Linked DNA regions of Pseudorhodoplanes sinuspersici. The protein of the gene in region 1 binds, or shares a complex with, the protein of each later gene. Links are inferred from orthologs where the notes say so. Each region holds a gene or a part of one and is shown in the gene's direction. Other genes may lie near its edges.

What was found.
Region 2: the proteins of dnaN (region 1) and CAK95_RS23320 are in contact, whole or in part, in a cryo-EM structure (PDB 8GIZ), measured with the Escherichia coli proteins. The link is inferred for Pseudorhodoplanes sinuspersici from one-to-one orthologs.
Region 3: the proteins of dnaN (region 1) and CAK95_RS22015 are in contact, whole or in part, in a solved structure (PDB 1OK7), measured with the Escherichia coli proteins. The link is inferred for Pseudorhodoplanes sinuspersici from one-to-one orthologs.

The regions. Positions count from the first base shown.
Region 1 is NZ_CP021112.1:1,931,139-1,938,168, reverse strand. What follows is about bases 1,589-4,396. They hold dnaN (DNA polymerase III subunit beta), read left to right. Parts: upstream 1,589-2,337; coding sequence 2,338-3,456; downstream 3,457-4,396. Other genes in these bases: recF (DNA replication/repair protein RecF), read left to right, coding at 3,571-4,396; dnaA (chromosomal replication initiator protein DnaA), read left to right, coding at 1,589-2,220. Outside these bases: more of dnaA, read left to right, coding at 772-1,588; more of recF, read left to right, coding at 4,397-4,713; CAK95_RS09440 (hypothetical protein), read left to right, coding at 4,849-5,109; gyrB (DNA topoisomerase (ATP-hydrolyzing) subunit B), read left to right, coding at 5,285-7,030. UniProt on the Escherichia coli protein: Confers DNA tethering and processivity to DNA polymerases and other proteins. Acts as a clamp, forming a ring around DNA (a reaction catalyzed by the clamp-loading complex) which diffuses in an ATP-independent manner freely and bidirectionally along dsDNA.
Region 2 is NZ_CP021112.1:4,788,693-4,794,155, reverse strand. What follows is about bases 2,472-5,463. They hold CAK95_RS23320 (DNA polymerase III subunit delta'), read left to right. Parts: upstream 2,472-3,449; coding sequence 3,450-4,478; downstream 4,479-5,463. Other genes in these bases: metG (methionine--tRNA ligase), read left to right, coding at 4,600-5,463; tmk (dTMP kinase), read left to right, coding at 2,785-3,453; CAK95_RS23330 (D-alanyl-D-alanine carboxypeptidase family protein), read left to right, coding at 2,472-2,758. In the rest of the region: CAK95_RS23345 (hypothetical protein), read left to right, coding at 1-209; CAK95_RS23335 (septal ring lytic transglycosylase RlpA family protein), read left to right, coding at 519-1,385; more of CAK95_RS23330, read left to right, coding at 1,463-2,471. UniProt on the Escherichia coli protein: Part of the beta sliding clamp loading complex, which hydrolyzes ATP to load the beta clamp onto primed DNA to form the DNA replication pre-initiation complex.
Region 3 is NZ_CP021112.1:4,511,351-4,518,366, reverse strand. Bases 1-2,794 are described here. They hold CAK95_RS22015 (DNA polymerase IV), read left to right. Parts: upstream 1-660; coding sequence 661-1,929; downstream 1,930-2,794. Other genes in these bases: CAK95_RS22010 (cell envelope integrity EipB family protein), read right to left, coding at 1,975-2,794; CAK95_RS22020 (DUF3572 domain-containing protein), read left to right, coding at 283-630; CAK95_RS22025 (response regulator), read right to left, coding at 1-202. Also shown: more of CAK95_RS22010, read right to left, coding at 2,795-2,844; CAK95_RS22005 (RidA family protein), read left to right, coding at 2,990-3,457; CAK95_RS22000 (glycerophosphodiester phosphodiesterase family protein), read left to right, coding at 3,485-4,210; CAK95_RS21995 (GNAT family N-acetyltransferase), read left to right, coding at 4,233-5,486; CAK95_RS21990 (HIT family protein), read left to right, coding at 5,492-5,920; CAK95_RS21985 (AzlD domain-containing protein), read right to left, coding at 5,925-6,272; CAK95_RS21980 (AzlC family ABC transporter permease), read right to left, coding at 6,269-7,003. UniProt on the Escherichia coli protein: Poorly processive, error-prone DNA polymerase involved in translesion repair and untargeted mutagenesis. Copies undamaged DNA at stalled replication forks, which arise in vivo from mismatched or misaligned primer ends.

The DNA.
Region 1 (7,030 bases):
TGTCTTTTTTTTGAAAACAAATTTCGTGTTGCGCCGCATTTATTTGAAAAAACCGCACGGCGATTCAAGACGTTGGGATGACAGAACGACGAAACATGCTGTCTTTTCGGTCACAAGTGTGTCGTTCGCGAAAACCTGACTGACAAACTCGTTGCAGTTTGAGAGCGCGCGTGTATCTTCAAAACACCGCCGCGCGACTGCAGCGGCGGTCTTCAAATAGTGGTTTGGTTTGAAACTCATCGAAGATGAGAACGGGTGAAATGCGTCTGAATTTCTCATCTTCGTGGCACGGGCGACAACGAGCCGAACTTTAGACATCACTGCTGAACTGTGCGGTGTCGCGTAATCGTATCGGCACCGCAAGGAAGCTCCCGAACTTTAACGGCGACAAATAATCGGACCACCGTGTGGAGGCGCGCGGATGGCAGGGGGAGTTATGACGACGGGCCGATCAAAGAGCCGCACCAAGATGCGGTTGCAAAACGAAAAATGCCCGCTTGATAGCGGACAGAGGACTAGCCGGCTTATGCCGGACGCGGCGGACCTGATGCGGCACACCATGATCACAACAGGATCATTGGGCGCGGACGCTCCCCCGGATAGTCGATAGAACGCGCTCTTTCGATTGTCCGTGCAGTGTCAGACCACTCTGACGCGCAGGATCATCTCCCTGTAACGCGACATGCTGAAAGAGCTGCGTTCCAGCCCAGGACCTTTCTGCGTCCTGACTTTCACCTATTGGCTTTCGACATTCGGGAAGAGGCGACCGAAATGACGAACTTGAATACGAATTCCGAACAAGAGCGTTGGACCCGCGTGAAGGGCCGACTCAAAGCGGAAGTTGGCGACGATATTTTCTCAAGCTGGTTTGCGCGCATGGACCTCGAAGCGGTAGAGAAAGATACCGCGCGCCTGTCCGTACCGACGCGCTTTCTGAAGAGCTGGATTCAATCGCATTACAGCGATCGCGTGCTGCGCTGCTGGCAGGCTGAAGAGCACAACGTTCAGCGCATCGACATCATGGTGCGGACGGCCGCGATTAAAGTCGCACCGGCGAAGCCGCGCGCCGACGAGCAGCCGGAGCCGGTGCGCGAGCAGAAGGAGAAGACCAACGGCGCCGAGGTCAAACTCGCAACGGCGGCGGCCATGCCGGTATCGGCGGCGCATGAAGCATCGGGTGGCTCGCCGCTCGATCCGCGGTTGACCTTCGACACCTTCATGGTCGGACGTTCGAACACATTGACGCATGCGGCCGCAAAGCAGGTGGCAGCAGCGCGCCGTGGCGACATGGTGATGTTCAACCCGCTGTACATCCATGCCGGCGTCGGCCTCGGAAAGACGCATCTGCTGCAGGCGATCACCTGGGCCGGCAACGCCAACGGCGACCGCAAGGTGCTGTATCTCACCGCGGAGCGCTTCATGTATGGCTTCGTATCGGCGCTGAAGAGCCAGACGGCGATTGCCTATAAGGAAGCGCTGCGCGGCATCGACGTACTGGTGATCGACGACCTGCAATTCCTGACCGGCAAGAACATGCAGGCGGAATTCTGCCACACGCTGAACGCGCTGATCGATGCTGGCCGGCAAGTGGTGGTCGCCGCCGACAGGCCGCCAGCCGACCTCGAAACCCTTGACGATCGCGTGCGCTCGCGTCTTGCGGGTGGGCTTGTCGTGGAAATGGGTCCGCTTGGGGAAGAATTGCGGTTCGAAATCCTGAAGAACCGCATCAGCGCAGCCCGCCAGCATCATCAGGGCTTCGAGGTCCCCGAGACGGTGGTGTCCTACATCTCGAAATCGATCACGCATAACGGCCGCGATCTGGAAGGCGCGCTCAATCGTCTTTTGGCCCTGAGCAAGCTGACCGCTCAGCCGGTGACCATGGAAGTGGCCGAACGCGAGGTGAAGGACCTGATCCGTCCGCAGGAGCCGAAGCGGGTCAAGATCGAGGACATCCAGCGCATTGTCGCGCGGCAATACAATGTCAGCCGGTCGGACCTCCTGTCGTCGCGGCGGACGGCCAATGTCGTGCGCCCGCGTCAGGTGGCGATGTACCTGGCGAAAACGCTCACGCTGCGGTCGCTGCCCGAAATTGGCCGCCGGTTTGGCGGGCGCGACCACACCACGGTCCTGCACGCGGTCCGCAAGATCGAGCATCTCGTCGGCACCGACACCTCCCTGGCGGACGAAGTCGACAGCCTGAAGCGGCAGCTTCAGGAGTAGAAAAAGGGTTGCCGAAACTGCTGCGGCACGGCACTTTCGCGTCCCCCGGCCACCGGCACCCGCCGGCGGCCGGTTATCGTCACAGCGGCGCCTTTGCAGGCGAGTCGGGGGTTGCGGATGAAGGTCACAGTCGAGCGCGCGCAATTGCTCAAATCGCTCGGGCACGTGCATCGCGTGGTCGAGCGACGGAATACCATTCCGATCCTCGCCAATGTGCTCATCCGGGCTGAGCGCGCCAAACTGTCGCTCAAGGCCACCGACCTCGATCTCGAAGTCAATGAAACGATTGCTGCCGAAGTGTCGCCCGCGGGGGCGATCACGGTGCCGGCGCATATGTTCTACGATATCGTCCGTAAGCTGCCGGAAGGTTCGCAGATCGTTGTCGAGGCGACGGGCGACCGCGGCATCCTGACGATCCGCGCCGGCCGCTCGCGCTTCACACTGCAGACATTGCCCGAAAGCGATTTTCCCGATCTCAATGCCGGCGACATGACCCACAGCTTCAAGCTGCAGGCCGCCGAATTGAAGAAGATGATCGACAAGACCCAGTTTGCGATCTCGACCGAAGAGACGCGCTACTATCTCAACGGCATCTATCTGCACACAGCGAACAGCGCTAAAGGCGAAACCCTACGCGCCGTTGCGACCGACGGCCATCGTCTGGCGCAATTCGAAATCCCGCTGCCGTCCGGCGCTGCCGGCATGCCGGGCGTGATCGTACCGCGCAAGACGGTCGGCGAAGTGCAGCGACTGATCGAAAGCAGCGATCAGGAAATCGCGATCGAATTGTCGACGTCGAAAATCCGTTTCACCATCGGCGACGTGGTGCTGACCTCGAAACTGATCGACGGCACCTTCCCGGATTACGGCCCGGTGATCCCGCTGAACAATTCCAAAATCCTGCAGGTCGACAAGAGCGAGTTCGAACACGCCGTGGATCGCGTCTCGACGGTATCGAGCGAACGCGGCCGGGCGGTGAAGCTCGCGCTCACCGGCGGCAAGCTGACATTGTCCGTCAACAATCCGGATTCCGGCAGCGCCACCGAAGAGATCGAGGTTGAATACGACGCCGATCCGATCGATATCGGGTTCAACTCGCGTTACCTGCTCGACATCGCCTCGCAGATCGAAAGCGAGACCGCCGTGCTGAAGCTGGCCGATCCCGGTTCGCCGACGCTGATCCAGGACAAGGAGGGCGGCAACGCGCTCTATGTGCTGATGCCGATGCGGGTGTGAGCAAGCGCCGGTTGGGCACACTCTCTCCGCTCATTCCCGCTACGGCGGGAAACCAGCACAAGATAAACTGGGTCCCCGCTTTCACGGGGACAAGCGGATACTGATATCCCGCCCATGCCAGCCGCCTCTATCCGACGCCTAAGCTTGACCAACTTTCGCAGCTACCGCGCCGCAAGCCTTGTGGTGAGCGAGCAGCCTGTCGTGCTCGTGGGACCAAATGGGGCGGGCAAGACCAATCTGATCGAGGCCATTTCCTTCCTGACGCCAGGACGAGGCCTCCGGCGCGCGACGCTCGACGAGGTCGCCTTCGCTGAAGGTGATGGCTCCTGGGCCGTCTCAGCCGAAATCGAGGGAGCGTTGGGGCTGACCATGCTCGGTACCGGCATCGAAGCTCCGCAGGCAGGGGAAACCACCGGCGGGCGTCGCTATCGGATCGATCGGGAGCCTGCCGGTTCCGCCGCGGACTTTGCCGATCACCTGCGTATCGTCTGGCTGACTCCGGCCATGGACGGCCTGTTCGGCGGGCCCGCGGCCGAACGCAGACGCTTCCTCGACCGACTGGTATTGGCTGTCGATGCCAGACATTCGAGCCGTGTCTCCGCTCTCGAGCGATCGCTGCGCTCGCGCAACCGTCTTTTGGAAAGTCCCAATCCCGATCCGCATTGGCTCGACGCCGTCGAGCATGAAACGGCGGAGCTTGCTGTTGCGGTCGCGGCCCTGCGCAGCGAAACCATGACGCGGCTGCAAACCGCTCTCGCGGCGGGCCGCGGCGCGGCCACAGCATTTCCGTTTGCCGAGATCAAATTGAATGGCTGGATGGAGAATGCGCTGCTCGCCGAACCCGCATCCGAGATCGAGCAACGTTATCGCGATGTGCTCCGCAATAGTCGCTCGCGCGATGCCGCTGCGGGCCGCACGCTCGATGGCCCGCATCTCACCGATCTCGAGGTCACCTATGGACCAAAAGGCATTCCGGCAGCCGACGCCTCGACGGGCGAACAGAAAGCGATCCTGATCCGTCTGGTGCTCGCGCATACTGCCCTGATCGCCGACATGACTGGCTACGCACCATTGTTGCTGCTCGATGAAGTTTCGGCGCATCTCGATCCGGCGCGGCGGCGCGCGCTCTATGATGCGCTCGCCGAGCTTGGCGCGCAGGTTTGGATGACTGGCGCCGATCCGCAGGCTTTCGACGATATCGCCGATCGCGCGCAGATTTTCGATGTGACGCAGGGCCAAGTCACATCACGCCGCTGAGACGGTTCCCAGCACGTATGCGTCTTTCTTCACCTGTACATGTGGAACTGCTGTTGCAGCTGGGGTTTGTCCCAACAAGAAAAAAGCCGAACGGGCTGGCCCGTCTCAGGGCCCGCTTGGGCTGGGAGTTGCGAGATGGCGAGGAAAACCGGAAGCGCGGAGAAACACAAAACCGGACCCGAGGAAATCAACAAGCGCCTGCAGGAAGCCCTTGATGGCCTGCGTAAGGATGTCACGCGCGTCGAGATCTGGGCAACGGCCCTTGGTTCCTTCACCGAGGCGATTCCGGACTATAGTCCCAGCAAGACATTCGAACTTGGACCAGACATCGACGCCGAAAACCAGACCAAAAACGAGACATCGGCGCCCCCCGGAACCGACCGCAAAAGGCGCTGAAAATCAGCCGGCTCACCGCCGCAGGAAAGGCCTAATTTCTGCCCTCTGCCGGTCTTGAAAAATTGTTCAAATACAACCACTTAAGCTATTGAAAATCGGGCTGTACGCCTCGACTTTTTCGTGTCACATCAGACACGATTTCACGCATTTTTTCGACACTGATTCGAAGGCCCCTATGGCTGAGCCCGCTCGCGACGATACTCCTGAGACGTCTTCCGGTTACGATGCCGAATCCATCAAGGTCCTGAAGGGCCTGGATGCCGTACGCAAGCGGCCGGGCATGTATATCGGCGATACCGACGATGGCTCCGGCTTGCATCACATGGTTTACGAAGTCGTCGACAACGCGATCGACGAAGCCCTTGCGGGTCACGCGAGCAATGTGATGGTCACGCTCAATCCGGACGGTTCCTGCACCGTACGCGATGATGGCCGCGGTATCCCCGTCGACATCCACAAGGGCGAAGGGGTCTCGGCTGCGGAAGTGATCATGACGCAGCTCCATGCCGGCGGAAAATTCGATCAGAATTCCTACAAGGTCTCCGGCGGCCTGCATGGCGTCGGCGTGTCCGTGGTCAATGCGCTATCAACCTGGCTGAGGCTCACGATTTGGCGCGACGGCAAAGAACACACCATGGAGTTCCGCGACGGTGTCGCGCAGGCACCATTGCAGGTGACCGGTGACGCCGAGGGTCGCAAGGGAACGGAAGTGACATTCCTGCCCTCGCCGCAAACCTTTACGATGACCGAGTTTGATTTCTCGACGCTTGAGCATCGTTTGCGCGAATTAGCGTTCCTGAATTCCGGCGTGTCCGTGATCCTGACCGACGCACGCCATGCCGTCGAGAAGCGCGAGGAAATGCGCTACGATGGCGGTATCGAGGCCTTCGTCAAATATCTCGATCGCAACAAGAGCCCGCTGATCCCGCAGCCGATCAACATCAGCATTGAGCGCGACGGCATCACCGTTGAATGCGCGCTGTGGTGGAATGACGGCTACCACGAGAGCGTGCTCTGCTTTACCAACAACATTCCGCAGCGCGACGGCGGTACCCATCTGGCCGGCTTCCGCGGTGCGCTGACCCGCCAGATCACGAGTTATGCCGAGAACAATGGCTCCAGCAAAAAGGAAAAGGTGGCGCTGACCGGCGACGATTGCCGCGAAGGTCTGACGGCGGTGCTGTCGGTAAAAGTGCCCGATCCGAAATTCTCGTCGCAGACCAAGGACAAGCTTGTCTCGTCCGAAGTCCGGCCTGTCGTCGAAAACGTCGTCAACCAGGCTTTGCAGGGCTGGTTCGAGGAACATCCGTCCGAAGCCAAGGTCATCGTCAATAAGGTGGTCGAAGCCGCCGCGGCGCGGGAAGCCGCACGCAAGGCGCGCGAGCTGACACGCCGCAAGGGCGCGCTCGACATCTCGTCGTTGCCCGGCAAGCTCGCCGATTGTCAGGAACGCGATCCGGCAAAATCGGAGCTCTTCATCGTCGAGGGTGACAGCGCCGGCGGCTCTGCAAAACAAGGGCGCAATCGCGAATTCCAGGCTGTGCTGCCGCTGCGCGGCAAGATCCTCAATGTCGAACGCGCGCGCTTCGACAAGATGCTGTCGTCGAATGAAATCGGCACGTTGATCACCGCGCTCGGTGCCGGCATTCGCGACGAGTTCGACATCAACAAGCTGCGCTATCACAAGATCATCATCATGACAGACGCGGACGTGGACGGCTCCCATATCCGCACGCTGCTGCTGACCTTCTTCTTCCGGCAGATGCCGGACATCATCGAAGGCGGCTACCTCTACATCGCACAGCCGCCGCTCTACAAAGTCTCTCGCGGCAAGTCCGAGCAATATCTGAAGGACGAGCGTGCGCTGGAAGATTATCTGATCGAAAACGGTCTTGAGGACAGCGTGCTGAAACTCGCCAAT
Region 2 (5,463 bases), 2.9 Mb from region 1 along the record:
ACAATCTCCGAATAACCAAGGGAGCGGGTGGGCCCCGCGGTCAGTACCTACTCACGATGACACGTCATGCGAGCGTGTTCATTGTGTTCTCGACGTACAAGAACCTCCGGCTAAATCCCGCCGTTAGCGACCCCGATTTTCCGGCACATTTCTCTCACGAATTTAGAGATTGGGAGCCTAGGGCCGAGCCTGGGGCCGGTTCAGATTGAAATTATAAATATTTATATATATCAAATAGTTGCAACAAATTTCTGGCGGAAGGGGTGGGATTCGAACCCACGGTACCCTTGCGGGCACGCCGGTTTTCAAGACCGGTGCCTTAAACCACTCGGCCACCCTTCCGTTGCGGCTTCAATGGGGGATGCTCGCGACCATTGCAAGCGTCACGGCAGAGGTCATCCCAACCTGATAACAATACCATATTAACCAACTGATCATGCGGACCATTTGCGTGTCGCGCGGGTCACGCTATGGTGAATCGCGGGCAGGGGATGCCTGGGACGTGATTTGGGGACGGAATGCCGTCAATTCGGGGGAAGAGCGCGGTTCGCGCGGTCGCTGCTGTCGCAGCCTGTCTGTTGCTGGCCAACTGCGCCGCCTCGGACAAATTCGCCCGCAAAGTCGACCCGAAATATGGAGTTTCCGCCAGCCCGCGCGTTGTGCAGCTCGGCGAGCGCGCGCCGAAGGGCGGCGGCGTCTATCGCGTCGGCAAGCCTTATGTCGTGGCCGGACGCACCTATAATCCGGAAGAAAATACCAACTACAAGGCCGAGGGTCTTGCATCCTGGTACGGCACGGATTTCCACGGCCGACTCACCGCCAATGGCGAAGTTTTCGATATGGAATCGATCACCGCCGCGCATCCGACGCTGCCGCTGCCGTCCTATGTTCGCGTCACAAATCTGGCGAACAAGAAATCGCTGGTCGTACGCGTGAACGATCGCGGGCCGTTCCATGGTAATCGCGTGCTCGATGTCTCACACAAGAGCGCGCAACTTCTCGGCTTCAAAGGAGCCGGCGTGGCGCGGGTGAAGGTCGAGTATATCGGCCGCGCGGCGCTTGAAGGCTCCGATGATTCGCGCCTGATGGCGACCCTGCGTCAGGGCGAGCCGGCGCCAACGCCGATTCTTGTGGCATCAGCCGGACGAACCGGGCTCAACCTGCCGGAAGCGCGTGGCGGTATTAGCGGTCCGGTCCCGGTTCCGGCTGGCCGACCCTACAATCTGGGGGATGCGTCCTCCGCATCCCTGACCGATGTGACAGCCGCAGAGCGCCGCCAGACGTATCAAGCGGTTGCGGATAGGCCGCGTGGGGCGGTTTCCGGTTCCGCATCGCTGCGCTATGATAGCCCTGTCGGATACGTGAGCGGCCGCGGCCTTTACTAGCAATCCCGCCTGACAATCCGATCGTCGCTTGGGGGCGTCGTTTGCGCGGGGTCCGCGCCGGGAATGTTGTCGGTCCGATGAATCTGAAATCGCTCGTTCAAGGCGCGCTCGATCAATTGGAGCGCGATGTCGTCCGAAAACCGTTTCGCATTTTTCGGTATCGTGCTCTCGCGACGTTGGTTGCCGTGTCGCTCGTCGGCAGCGCGCTCAGTCCTTTGCAGGCGGCGCCCGCCTCGATGGCCGGCGGCAAGACCAAGGATGAGGGCGGTTTCCAGACCGCGGCGCCGTACGCGATCCTGATCGAGGCGGAAAGCGGCACCGTCCTGTTCGAGAAGAGCGCGGACACGCTGGTCGCGCCAGCCAGCCTTGCCAAGCTGATGACCGCCGAGACGGTGTTCAACGAGATCAGGGAAGGCAACGTCAAGCTCGACGAGGAATATGTCGTCAGCGAGCACGCATGGCGCAAAGGCGGGGCGCCCTCCGGCGGCTCGACGATGTTTGCGCCGATCCATAGCCGCATCAAGGTCTCGGACCTCTTGCAGGGAGCTATCATCCAGTCCGGCAATGACGCCTGCATTGCACTCGCCGAAGGGATCGCCGGTAACGAGGAAAACTTCGCGCGGATGATGAATGCGCGGGCGCGCGAGCTTGGGCTGACGCAATCGAACTTTACCAATCCGACCGGGCTGCCCGATCCAGACCAGCGCGTCACCGTGCGAGAACTGGCGAGGCTCGCCCGCCACATCGTTGCGACCTATCCCGAATTTTATAAGTGGTACAGCGAGAGGGATTTCACCTGGAACAAGATCCGGCAGTCGAACCGCAATCCGCTGCTGGCGATGAATATCGGCGCCGATGGTCTGAAGACCGGTTTCACAAAAGAATCCGGTTACGGTCTTGTTGGTTCGGCCGTGCAGAACAACATGCGCCTGATCGTCGCCGTGAACGGCCTCAAGACCGCGAACGAGCGCGCGGACGAAGCACGCAAGCTTTTGAATTTTGGTTTCAATGGATTTGAGTCGCGTCTCTTGTTCGCCGAAGGCCAGAAGATCGGCGACGCGCGTGTGTTCGGCGGCGAACAGCGTTACGTTCCGCTCGAAGCCGCAGGCAAAATACCGGTTCGGATATTGGTGCCGAAGAACAGTACCGAGCGGATCATTGCGCGCGTCGTCTATCAGGGGCCGCTGCGGGTGCCGGTCGAGCAGGGGGCCAAGGTTGGAACGCTCAAGGTCTGGCGCGGCGACAATGTTGCGCTGGAGGTTCCGCTGCAGACCGCTGAAAGCGTGATGCAGGGCCCGATCCATCGTCGTGCGGTGGATTCGGTCACTGAAATCTTCGGCGGCTGGTTTCGGGCCGGCCTGAAAAAGCTATAACGCCGCCTGCAACAAACGAGAGCTTCATGCGCGGCAGGTTCATCACCTTTGAAGGTGGCGAGGGCACCGGCAAATCGACACAGGCAAAGCGCCTGGCCGAGCGCCTGAAGACGCTCGGCATCGCCTCGATCCTGACCCGCGAACCCGGCGGTTCGACCGTCGCCGAGATCATTCGCCATGTCCTATTGTCGGGTGCCGCAAAGCCGCTCGGTGCCGAGGCCGAAACGATGCTGTTCGCCGCCGCCCGCGACGATCATTTGACGCAAACGATTCGTCCGGCGCTTGAACGCGGCGAGTGGGTCGTCTGCGACCGCTTTTCGGATTCGACGCGTGTTTACCAAGGCGTGCTGGGGCAGGTTGATTCCCGACTGATCAAGCGGCTGGAGAAGATCACGGTTGGCGACACAAAGCCCGATCTGACATTCGTTCTTGATGTGCCGGCCACAATCGGTCTGGCTCGTGCCAAATCGCGGCGTGGCAATGCGGAGAGCGATCGCTTCGAAAGCGAGGATCTCGCATTCCACGAGCGTCTGCGTGAAGCCTTTCGACAGCTCGCGAGCAGCGAACCGGATCGCTGCGTCCTGGTTGATGCCGGCCGCCCGCAGGACACGGTCGCCGATGACATCTGGGCTGCGGTGTCGCGCAAGCTCGATCCGGCCACAACGCCGCTTTCGATCGAGGATCTCGGCCAGTGAAAAGCGTTGCCGGTGCAGCGGATGAGGATGGTATCAGCCATCCGCGCGAGACCTCGGTTCTGTTCGGGCATAGCGAAGCAGAGCAGACGCTGCTCGATGCCTATCGATCCGGGCGCATTCCGCACGCCTGGCTGATCGGCGGCCTGCAGGGGATCGGCAAGGCGACACTGGCCTTTCGCATGGCCCGTTTCGTGCTAGCGCATCCCGATCCGGCGGCACCTGTGGTTCAAGAGGCAAGATCGCTTGCTGTCTCACCAGACAATCCAACGGCAGGATTAATCACGGCGCAGTCGCATCCCGATCTGCTGGTTTTGGAGCGTACGGTCGGCGACACCGGTAAACTGCGCAGCATCATCCGCGTCGAGGATGCGCGCAAGGTCGCGATGTTTCTCGGCTCGACTGCAGGCTTTGGCGGCTGGCGTGTTGTGATTGTCGATGCGGTCGACGATCTCAATGCCGAAAGTGCCAATGCGCTGCTTAAGGGCCTTGAGGAACCGCCGTCACGGTCGCTGTTTCTTCTTGTCAGTCACGCGCCTGGCTCCGTCCTGCCGACCATCCGCTCGCGCTGTCATCGGCTGATGCTGCGTTCGCTCGCGACCAGCGATCTGCGTCAGGCGCTGGCGCAGACGACGGGAGAGAGTGTCGAGCCTGATGTGATCGAGGCGGCCGAGGGCAGTGTCGGCCGCGCCTTGTCACTGCTGGATGGCCCGGCTTTCAAGTTGCGTCGGCAGACTGCGGCACTGCTGGAGCGGTTGCCGGTCACCGACCCGCGCGAGCTGCACGCCTTGGCCGACGCGCTGGCGATCAGCGACCTGCGCGCTTTCGAAGTGGCGCTCGATGCCATCAACGACTGGATGACGGCGCGTTTGAACATCGTTCAGCATGACAAGGCAAAGGCTGCGCGCCTCGCCGATGTCTGGCAGGAGATCAATAGCGTTGCGCGCACCACCGATATCTACAATCTTGACCGCAAGCCCTTGATTTTCCGGGCCTTCGCCCGTCTTGCCGAGGCCGCTCGCGACTGATAGCCCTGTCGGCCGATCCTGCCCGCGCTACTCGGTTCCGGTTGCGCCGGGTTTCCGATCCGGGCAAGCGGACTTAAATCTTGAATCTTGCCAACCCCATAGACCAGATTGAACGCATCCGATGCCGGCCAAGCCCAGCTATTACCTGACCACTGCGATTTCCTACCCCAATGGCGTACCGCATATCGGCCACGCCTATGAGGCGATTGCGACCGACGCGATCGCCCGCTTCATGCGACTCGACGGCTACGACGTCTATTTCCTGACCGGCACCGACGAGCACGGCCAGAAGATCCAGCAGACGGCCACGAAAGAGGGGATGAGTGCGCAGGATCTTGTCGATCGCAATGCGCAGCGCTTCCGCGAAATGGTCGAGCGCATGAATTGCTCGAACGATGACTTCATCCGGACCACGGAGGATCGCCACCACAAGGCTTCGATGGCGATCTGGGAGCGGATGGAGAAGGCGGGCGACATCTATCTGTCGAAATATGCCGGCTGGTATTCGGTTCGTGACGAGGCCTATTACGCCGAGAACGAAACCCATGTGAACGAGCACAAGGTGCGGCTCGCGACCAAATCTGGCACACCGGTCGAATGGGTCGAGGAGGAGAGCTATTTCTTCAAGTTGTCCGCCTATCAGGACAAGCTGCTCGACCTTTACGCCCAACACCCGGACTTCGTTTTGCCGAAGGAACGCCTCAACGAAGTGGCAAGCTTCGTGCGCGGTGGCCTGCAGGACTTATCGATCTCGCGCACGACCTTCGACTGGGGCATCCGCGTCCCGGGCAACGACAAGCACATCATGTATGTGTGGGTCGATGCGCTGACGAATTATATCACCGCCATCGGCTTTCCTGACGACAATGAGATGTTCAACCGATACTGGCCGGCGAATCTGCACGTGATCGGCAAGGACATCGTGCGTTTTCATGCGGTCTATTGGCCGGCTTTCCTGATGTCGGCGGGACTTGCCGTGCCGCAT
Region 3 (7,016 bases), 2.6 Mb from region 1 along the record:
GCCATTTGGTGACTTCGAGGCCAGACACTTCCGGCAGCTGAATATCCATGAGAATCAAATCGGGCCGATGCTGCCGCGCAAGGTCCATCGCATCGATCCCGTTCCGGGTGCCGATGGTCTGATAACCGTGCGCTTCCAGGAGGTCGTGGAAGAGCTTCATGTTGAGCTCATTGTCCTCCACGATCAGGACAGTCTTGGCCATTCACCGCCCCTCCCGGGCTATTCTTACCTCGCCCAGTGATCCGAGGCATTGTGCCCCTCGCCAAAATGCGGGTTCGGGCTATGAATCACGGTAATGCTGATGTGTTACGGAAAGGCAAACACAACCAGATGGCGAACAAGGTAAAGCTGACACACAGAGCCGCCGAAACTGTGGCAGTCCAAGCACTTAGCTTCATTGCTTCAGACCCCGAGCGACTGGGTTTATTCCTTGCTTCAACTGGAATCGGTCCGGGCGACATTAGGGCCGCCGCGCGCGAACCGCTGTTCCTTGCCGGCGTGCTCGATCACCTCGCCAATAATGAATCCGTCATGCTGGCATTTGCGGCGGAAACGGCTCACGAGCCAGCGAGCATTCTCGCCGCTCGCGAAGCGCTCGCCGGCCGCGATTGGGAACGCGATACGCCATGACCCAAGGTTGTCCATGACCCAAGGCTGTCCATGACTCCTGGCTTTTGCCGTGACTGCATTGTGGAGGCTGGTCCCGCCGGCCGCTGCAAGGCTTGCGGCTCGCCTCGCCTGCTCCGGCACCCCGAGATTGCGGAACTCTCGGTCGCGCATATCGATTGCGATGCCTTCTATGCCACGATCGAGAAGCGGGATGATCCGTCATTGGCCGACAAGCCGCTGATCATTGGCGGCGGCACGCGCGGGGTGGTGTCGACGGCCTGCTATATCGCGCGGACCTATGGGGTGCATTCGGCAATGCCGATGTTCAAGGCCCGGCAGCTCTGCCCAGACGCCACAATCGTCAAGCCGAACATGGCGAAATATGTCGAGGTCGCACGGGAGGTCCGCACCATCATGCGCGATCTCACGCCGCTGGTGGAGCCGCTTTCGATCGACGAGGCGTTTCTCGATCTGTCCGGCACCCAGCGGCTGCATGGCCGGAGTGCGGCAAAGTCGCTGGCGCAGTTTGCGATGGAGGTGGAGCGGCGGATCGGGATTACGGTTTCGATCGGCCTGTCCTACAACAAGTTCCTGGCGAAGATCGCGTCCGAGCTCGACAAACCACGTGGGTTTGCTGTGCTTGGGCGTGCGGAAGCCGCGAGTTTCCTTGCGCAAAAGCCGATTTCGGTCATCTTCGGTATCGGCAAGGTGGCGCAGGAGCGCCTGGCCCGCGATGGTTTTCGCACCATCGCCGACCTGCAGAAATACGATGAGACGGAATTGATGCGGCAGCTGGGCTCGGAAGGCCAGCGTCTGAGCCGCCTGTCCCGCGGTATCGACCACCGCAAGGTGGTGCCGGACCGGGACGCCAAGAGCATTTCCGCCGAAACCACGTTCAATCACGACATCGGCGCGATGCGGCCGCTGGAGAAGATCCTGTGGGATTTGAGCGACCGCGTGTCCGCGCGTTTGAAGGCCAAGGCGCTGAGTGGCTCGACCGTGACCCTGAAACTTAAAAGTACCGACTTCCAGATCCGAACCCGGGCCCGATCGCTGAGCGATCCGACGCAACTTGCCAAACGGATCTTCGACTGCGGGCGTGATCTCCTGGCCCGCGAGATCGATGGCACAAAATTCCGCCTGATCGGCATTGGCGTCTCACACCTGCAGCCATCGGACGTGGCCGATCCCGATGACCTGCTTGATCCGAAGGGGCGCAAGGCCGCCGCCAGCGAGCGCACGCTCGACGTGCTGCGCGCCAAATTCGGGCGCGGCTCGATCATACGCGGGATCGGCTTCGACGAGGATGGCGAGCGCTAGCGCAATGGCGCAATCTTACTTGCAGGCTTGTTACTTGCAGGCTTGTTACTTGCAGGGCTTGGCGGGACGCACTTCCAGCGAGGTCATTTCGCCGGCCACAACGAAATCGTTGTAGTCGAGCGACAACGCGCGCGAAATGCCGTTCTCGTATAATTCAAACCGGATCGAATAAACCGGCGTCTGCTCGCCGCCCGCCTTCGACCGATCGAAATAGCTGATGGTGACCGGCCAGCGCCGCATCTTCGAAAGCGTTTGGTCTTTCGCGGCCGCGTCCTCAGGCTTACGCGTCTCAGGCTCGATCACCGGGCCGATCACACTCAGCGTCTCATAGACCTTGTCGCCGGTTTCCGAGCCGTCGAAGACCGGGCCCTGCAATAAGGATTGCCCGGCCCGCGCGGCGACGATGATGCGGCGCATGTGATCGGTGGGGAAAAGGATACCGCCCGAATCGATACCGAATTTCTTTGAGGCCGGCTTGCTCAGATTGACGCCGACCTTCGCGCCATTGCGTTCGGCACGGCCATCGACTGCGCTTTTCAGCTTCTGATCGATGTAGTTTTGCGAGTTGAAACGGAAGGTCTTGGCGGCAGCATCTTCCCACGTGGTGGCGCGCATATCCGTCGTCATCAAGCTGCCCTCGCCGGCATCGATTTCCGATACCTGACGGAATTGCAGCGCATAGCCTTCGCAGGAATTGCCAGAAAAATCATAGAGGATGCGGCCGCGAACCGACTCGACCGGGCGGTTGCCACGCGCCGACGACAGTTTGAGGTCATAGACCGCACGATGCGGGACGAATTCCACCACGTCCGGCTTCGGCACGTCCGTCTTTTGTGCGGGAGCCGCTCCGGCAAGACCGGCCGACAACGCCACCACAGCAACGGCCGTGCACCAATCCAAACGCGTATCAGTCATGAGGAATCCTCGCGGCACCGAAGATAGAATTGCCACCGGGTTGCTGCAACTGTCTTGGATACTTGCCTTGGACACTTGCGGATAGGGTCCCAATCGGCGAAGAGAATACGTCCATTGTGAGGCGCATGCGGCGCAGGAGGAACGAATGGCCGGAGCCGTCGAGAAAAAGCTGGTCGATCTCGGAATCGTGTTGCCGACGCCTGCGGCTCCAGTCGCCAATTATGTCGGCTTCGTTCGCACCGGCAATCTGCTGGTGGTGTCCGGTCAGCTCTGCCTTGATGCCGATGGCAAGTTGGTGGCCAAAGGCAAGCTCGGTGCCGATGTCTCGATCGAGGACGGACAGAAGGCTGCCCGCGCCTGCGCAGTCAATGTACTGGCACAGATCAAGGCCGCCTTGGGCGACCTCGACAAGGTCGTGCGCGTCGTCCGCCTTGGCGGTTTCATCAATGCAGATCCAACCTTCCTCGATTCCCCGAAGGTTATGAACGGGGCCTCCGACCTCATGGTCACCGCTTTCGCCGACAAGGGCCGGCATGCGCGCAGCACGATCGGCGTTTCGGTGCTGCCGATGGATGCGGCCGTTGAAGTCGAGGGGATGTTCGAGGTCTCCTGACGCACGATCACCAACCCGGATTGCACCATGCCCGGATTGGACTGGCTGACCGCGCGGCCAGTGGCACATCGCGGATTACATGAGACGGCACGCGGCATCGTCGAAAATACCGCATCGGCCTTCTCCGCCGCGATTGTCGGGAATTACGCCATCGAGTGCGACCTGCAGCTTGCGGGCGACGGCGAAGCGATGGTTTTCCACGACGAAACGCTGGATCGATTGACGGAGCGGCGAGGCCCGATCGCTGCTCTCTCCTCGCATGAGCTGAAGACCATCAGCTTCAAAGCAACCGCCGATCGCATGATGATGCTCGACGATCTTTGCACTTTGGTTGAGGGCCGCGTCCCGCTCGTGATCGAGCTTAAAAGCCACTTTAACGGCGATGCGCGACTTGCCATACGGGCAGCGCAGGTCCTGCAAAGCTATGCCGGGCCGGTCGCCGTCATGTCGTTCGATCCGGCGATGATTTCCGCCATCGCCATGACCGCGCCGGGACTGCCGCGCGGGCTGGTGGCGGAGCGAAAGTTACTGAGCGGAATTGGTGTTGGCACCGCCACCTATTTGGGCGCGGTGTTCCAGGCTCGCCCGCACTTCGTAGCCTGGTCGGTACAAGACCTGCCAGCCTCCCTGCCGCTGCTGGCCCGCTACGCCTTCGGCCTTCCCTTGCTAACCTGGACGGTGCGAACCGACGCCGACCGTGCCCGCGCCAGCCGCTGGGCTGATCAGATGATTTTTGAGGGATTTCGGCCATAAAAGTCGGGTAAGACGTGCGGCGATGTCATCTGAATCCGCAAGCCCGACCACCGCCCGTCTCGACCTGCAAGTCCGGATCATCTCCAGCCTTGAGGAGATCGCGCCGGCCGATTGGGATCTCCTGGCCGCGCAAAAGACGCTTCACATTTTGGATGAATCCAGGTGCGAAACACAAAGAAACAGATCAGAAACCCTCGGTAATCCCTTTGTTTCCCATGCCTTTCTGTCCGCACTTGAGCGGTCCGGTTCGGCCACCTCGCGGACTGGCTGGGCGCCGCAGCACCTTCTGATCGAAACGACGGATGGCCGCTTGCTCGGGGCGGCGCCTTGCTATCTGAAATCGCATTCGCGCGGCGAGTATGTCTTCGATCACGGCTGGGCCGACGCCTATGAACGCGCGGGTGGTTCCTACTATCCCAAGCTGCAGGTTGCGGTGCCATTCACACCTGCCAGCGGCCCGCGGCTGCTGGTACCGCCGTCGCCGCACGCTAAGACGGTCCGGGAGACGCTGGCCGCCGGCCTGGTGGCGCTCTGTCAGAAGCGGCACGCCTCGTCCGTGCACCTCACCTTTCTGCCGCAGGAGGACTGGGACTTCCTCGGGACCAAGGGGTTCCTGAAGCGCACTGACCAGCAATTCCACTGGCAGAACGAGGGATATAGTTCGTTCGATGAGTTCCTTGGCGCGTTGGCATCGCGCAAGCGCAAGGTGATCAAGCGGGAACGCCGGGACGCGTCCGAATCCGGCATTACCATCCACCATCTGACTGGCAGCGACCTGACGGAAGCCGTGTGGGACGATTTCTTCGCCTTCTACATGGATACCGGCTCCCGCAAATGGGGCCGGCCCTATCTCACCCGCTCCTTCTATTCGATGATCGGCGAAACGATGGCCGACAAGATCCTGCTGGTGATGGCAAAGCGCAATGGCCGCTATATTGCCGGCGCGATCAATTTCATCGGGTCGGATACGTTGTTCGGAAGGCACTGGGGCGCGATCGAACACCATCCCTTTCTGCATTTCGAGCTTTGCTATTATCAAGCCATCGACTACGCGATTGCGAACAAGCTCAAGAGCGTTGAAGCCGGAGCACAGGGCGAGCATAAGCTGACGCGCGGCTATGTGCCGGTGACAACCTACTCCTCGCATTACATCGCCGACCCCGGGCTAAGACAGGCGATCGCGGACTACCTCAAACATGAACGCGCTTATGTGGATGCCGCAGGCCGCGAGCTTGAAGCCCTGACGCCGTTCCGAAAGACTGACGCTTTGGAGTGAGAACAATGCCGGCTTACGACCCCAATAATATCTTTGCAAAAATCCTGCGTGGCGAATTGCCGTGTAACAAGGTTTATGAGGACGACCGCGCGCTTGTGTTCCTCGACATCATGCCGCGCGCGCCCGGCCATGCCCTCGTGCTCCCCAAAAGCCCCGCCCGTAATGTGCTGGATGTTGCACCGGACGACTTCGCACATGTGATGAAAATCGCGCAAAAAGTTGCGAAAGCCGGCATGCAGGTATTCGAAGCCGACGGCGTCACGATCCAGCAATTCAATGAGAGCGCTGGCGGCCAGGTCGTCTTCCACCTGCATGTGCATGTGATCCCGCGCAAGGAAGGCGTGATGATGAAGCCGCCGGCCAGCGAGAAGGAAAAGCCGGAAATCCTGGCCGCTCAGGCCAAGAAGCTGGCCGCGACGATGCAAGCAGCCTGACACTTCAAGGTCGCAACGCGAGCGCGCCCAGAATGAGAACCGCTTCGCCGGTGGCAACGCCGGCGAAGACCGAGCGCCGGAATAGGACGAACCCTACAAAGCCCGCGGCAATCGCGACAAGCCGCACCGCCAGCGGTACCGACGCCAGCGCGCCGGGCGCAAAGAAGATCAGCTTGGCAATGACGGCGGCAAGGACCGCCGTTGCGACTGCCCTCACCCAGACCAGGATTTCCGATTCCTGATCGACGCCGCGCGCAAGCATAAAACCCAGCCAGCGCCAGATCTCATTCGGAAGAAACCCGGCAAGGACCAGCACGAGATAAGGCCACAATTCAGAGGTGGTCAGGCTCATCGCAGGCTGTCCCGCAGACGATGTGCGAGATAGGCCAGTGTGCCACCGCCGACGCCGGCCCACATCACGTCGAGCTCGACATTACGATACGCAAGGATGGGCCCGAGGACCAAACCCAGCAGCAGCGCCAGTCGATCAACGAGGAAACTGGAGTTGCGGGCGATCGACACCAAAAATGACATCGGCGTCAGGAAGAGTAGCGCAGCGGTCAAAAGCGATGGCAGGCCAGCCGCAAGATAATAGCCCAGCACGGTCGCCAGCATCGCCGAAGCCATGTAGCCTGTGGCAATACCGTTCGCGAACGGAATGCGCCGCTCGGCCGGCATCTGCGGCGCCAGCCGCATCGTCTCCACCCACATGCTGACGGCCGTGAAATGCGCCGGCGCCAGTAGCTGATGGGTCTTTGTCTTGGGGCCGCGCAGGAGCGGCATCAGCGAGACAACCATCGGCAGCAGGCGCACACCGCTCAGTCCGACAGCGATCGCAGCTTCGACGATCTGTGCGCCGCCTCCCAGCGTCGAGATGAGGATGACCTGAGCAGGCCCCGCCCAGACGAGCAATGTGGACGTCGTGACCCACAGCAGGCTGAAATTGAAATCGTAGGCAAGCGCGCCGATGCCGATATAGGTCCCGAACAACACATAGGCGAAAACGGAAAAGGCGGCCGCGCGCAGGCCGCCGAGATAAGCCGCAGTGCTGCTCGGGAAGTCGATTGCGTAGGGGGCCGGCATCGCGCGCACCATG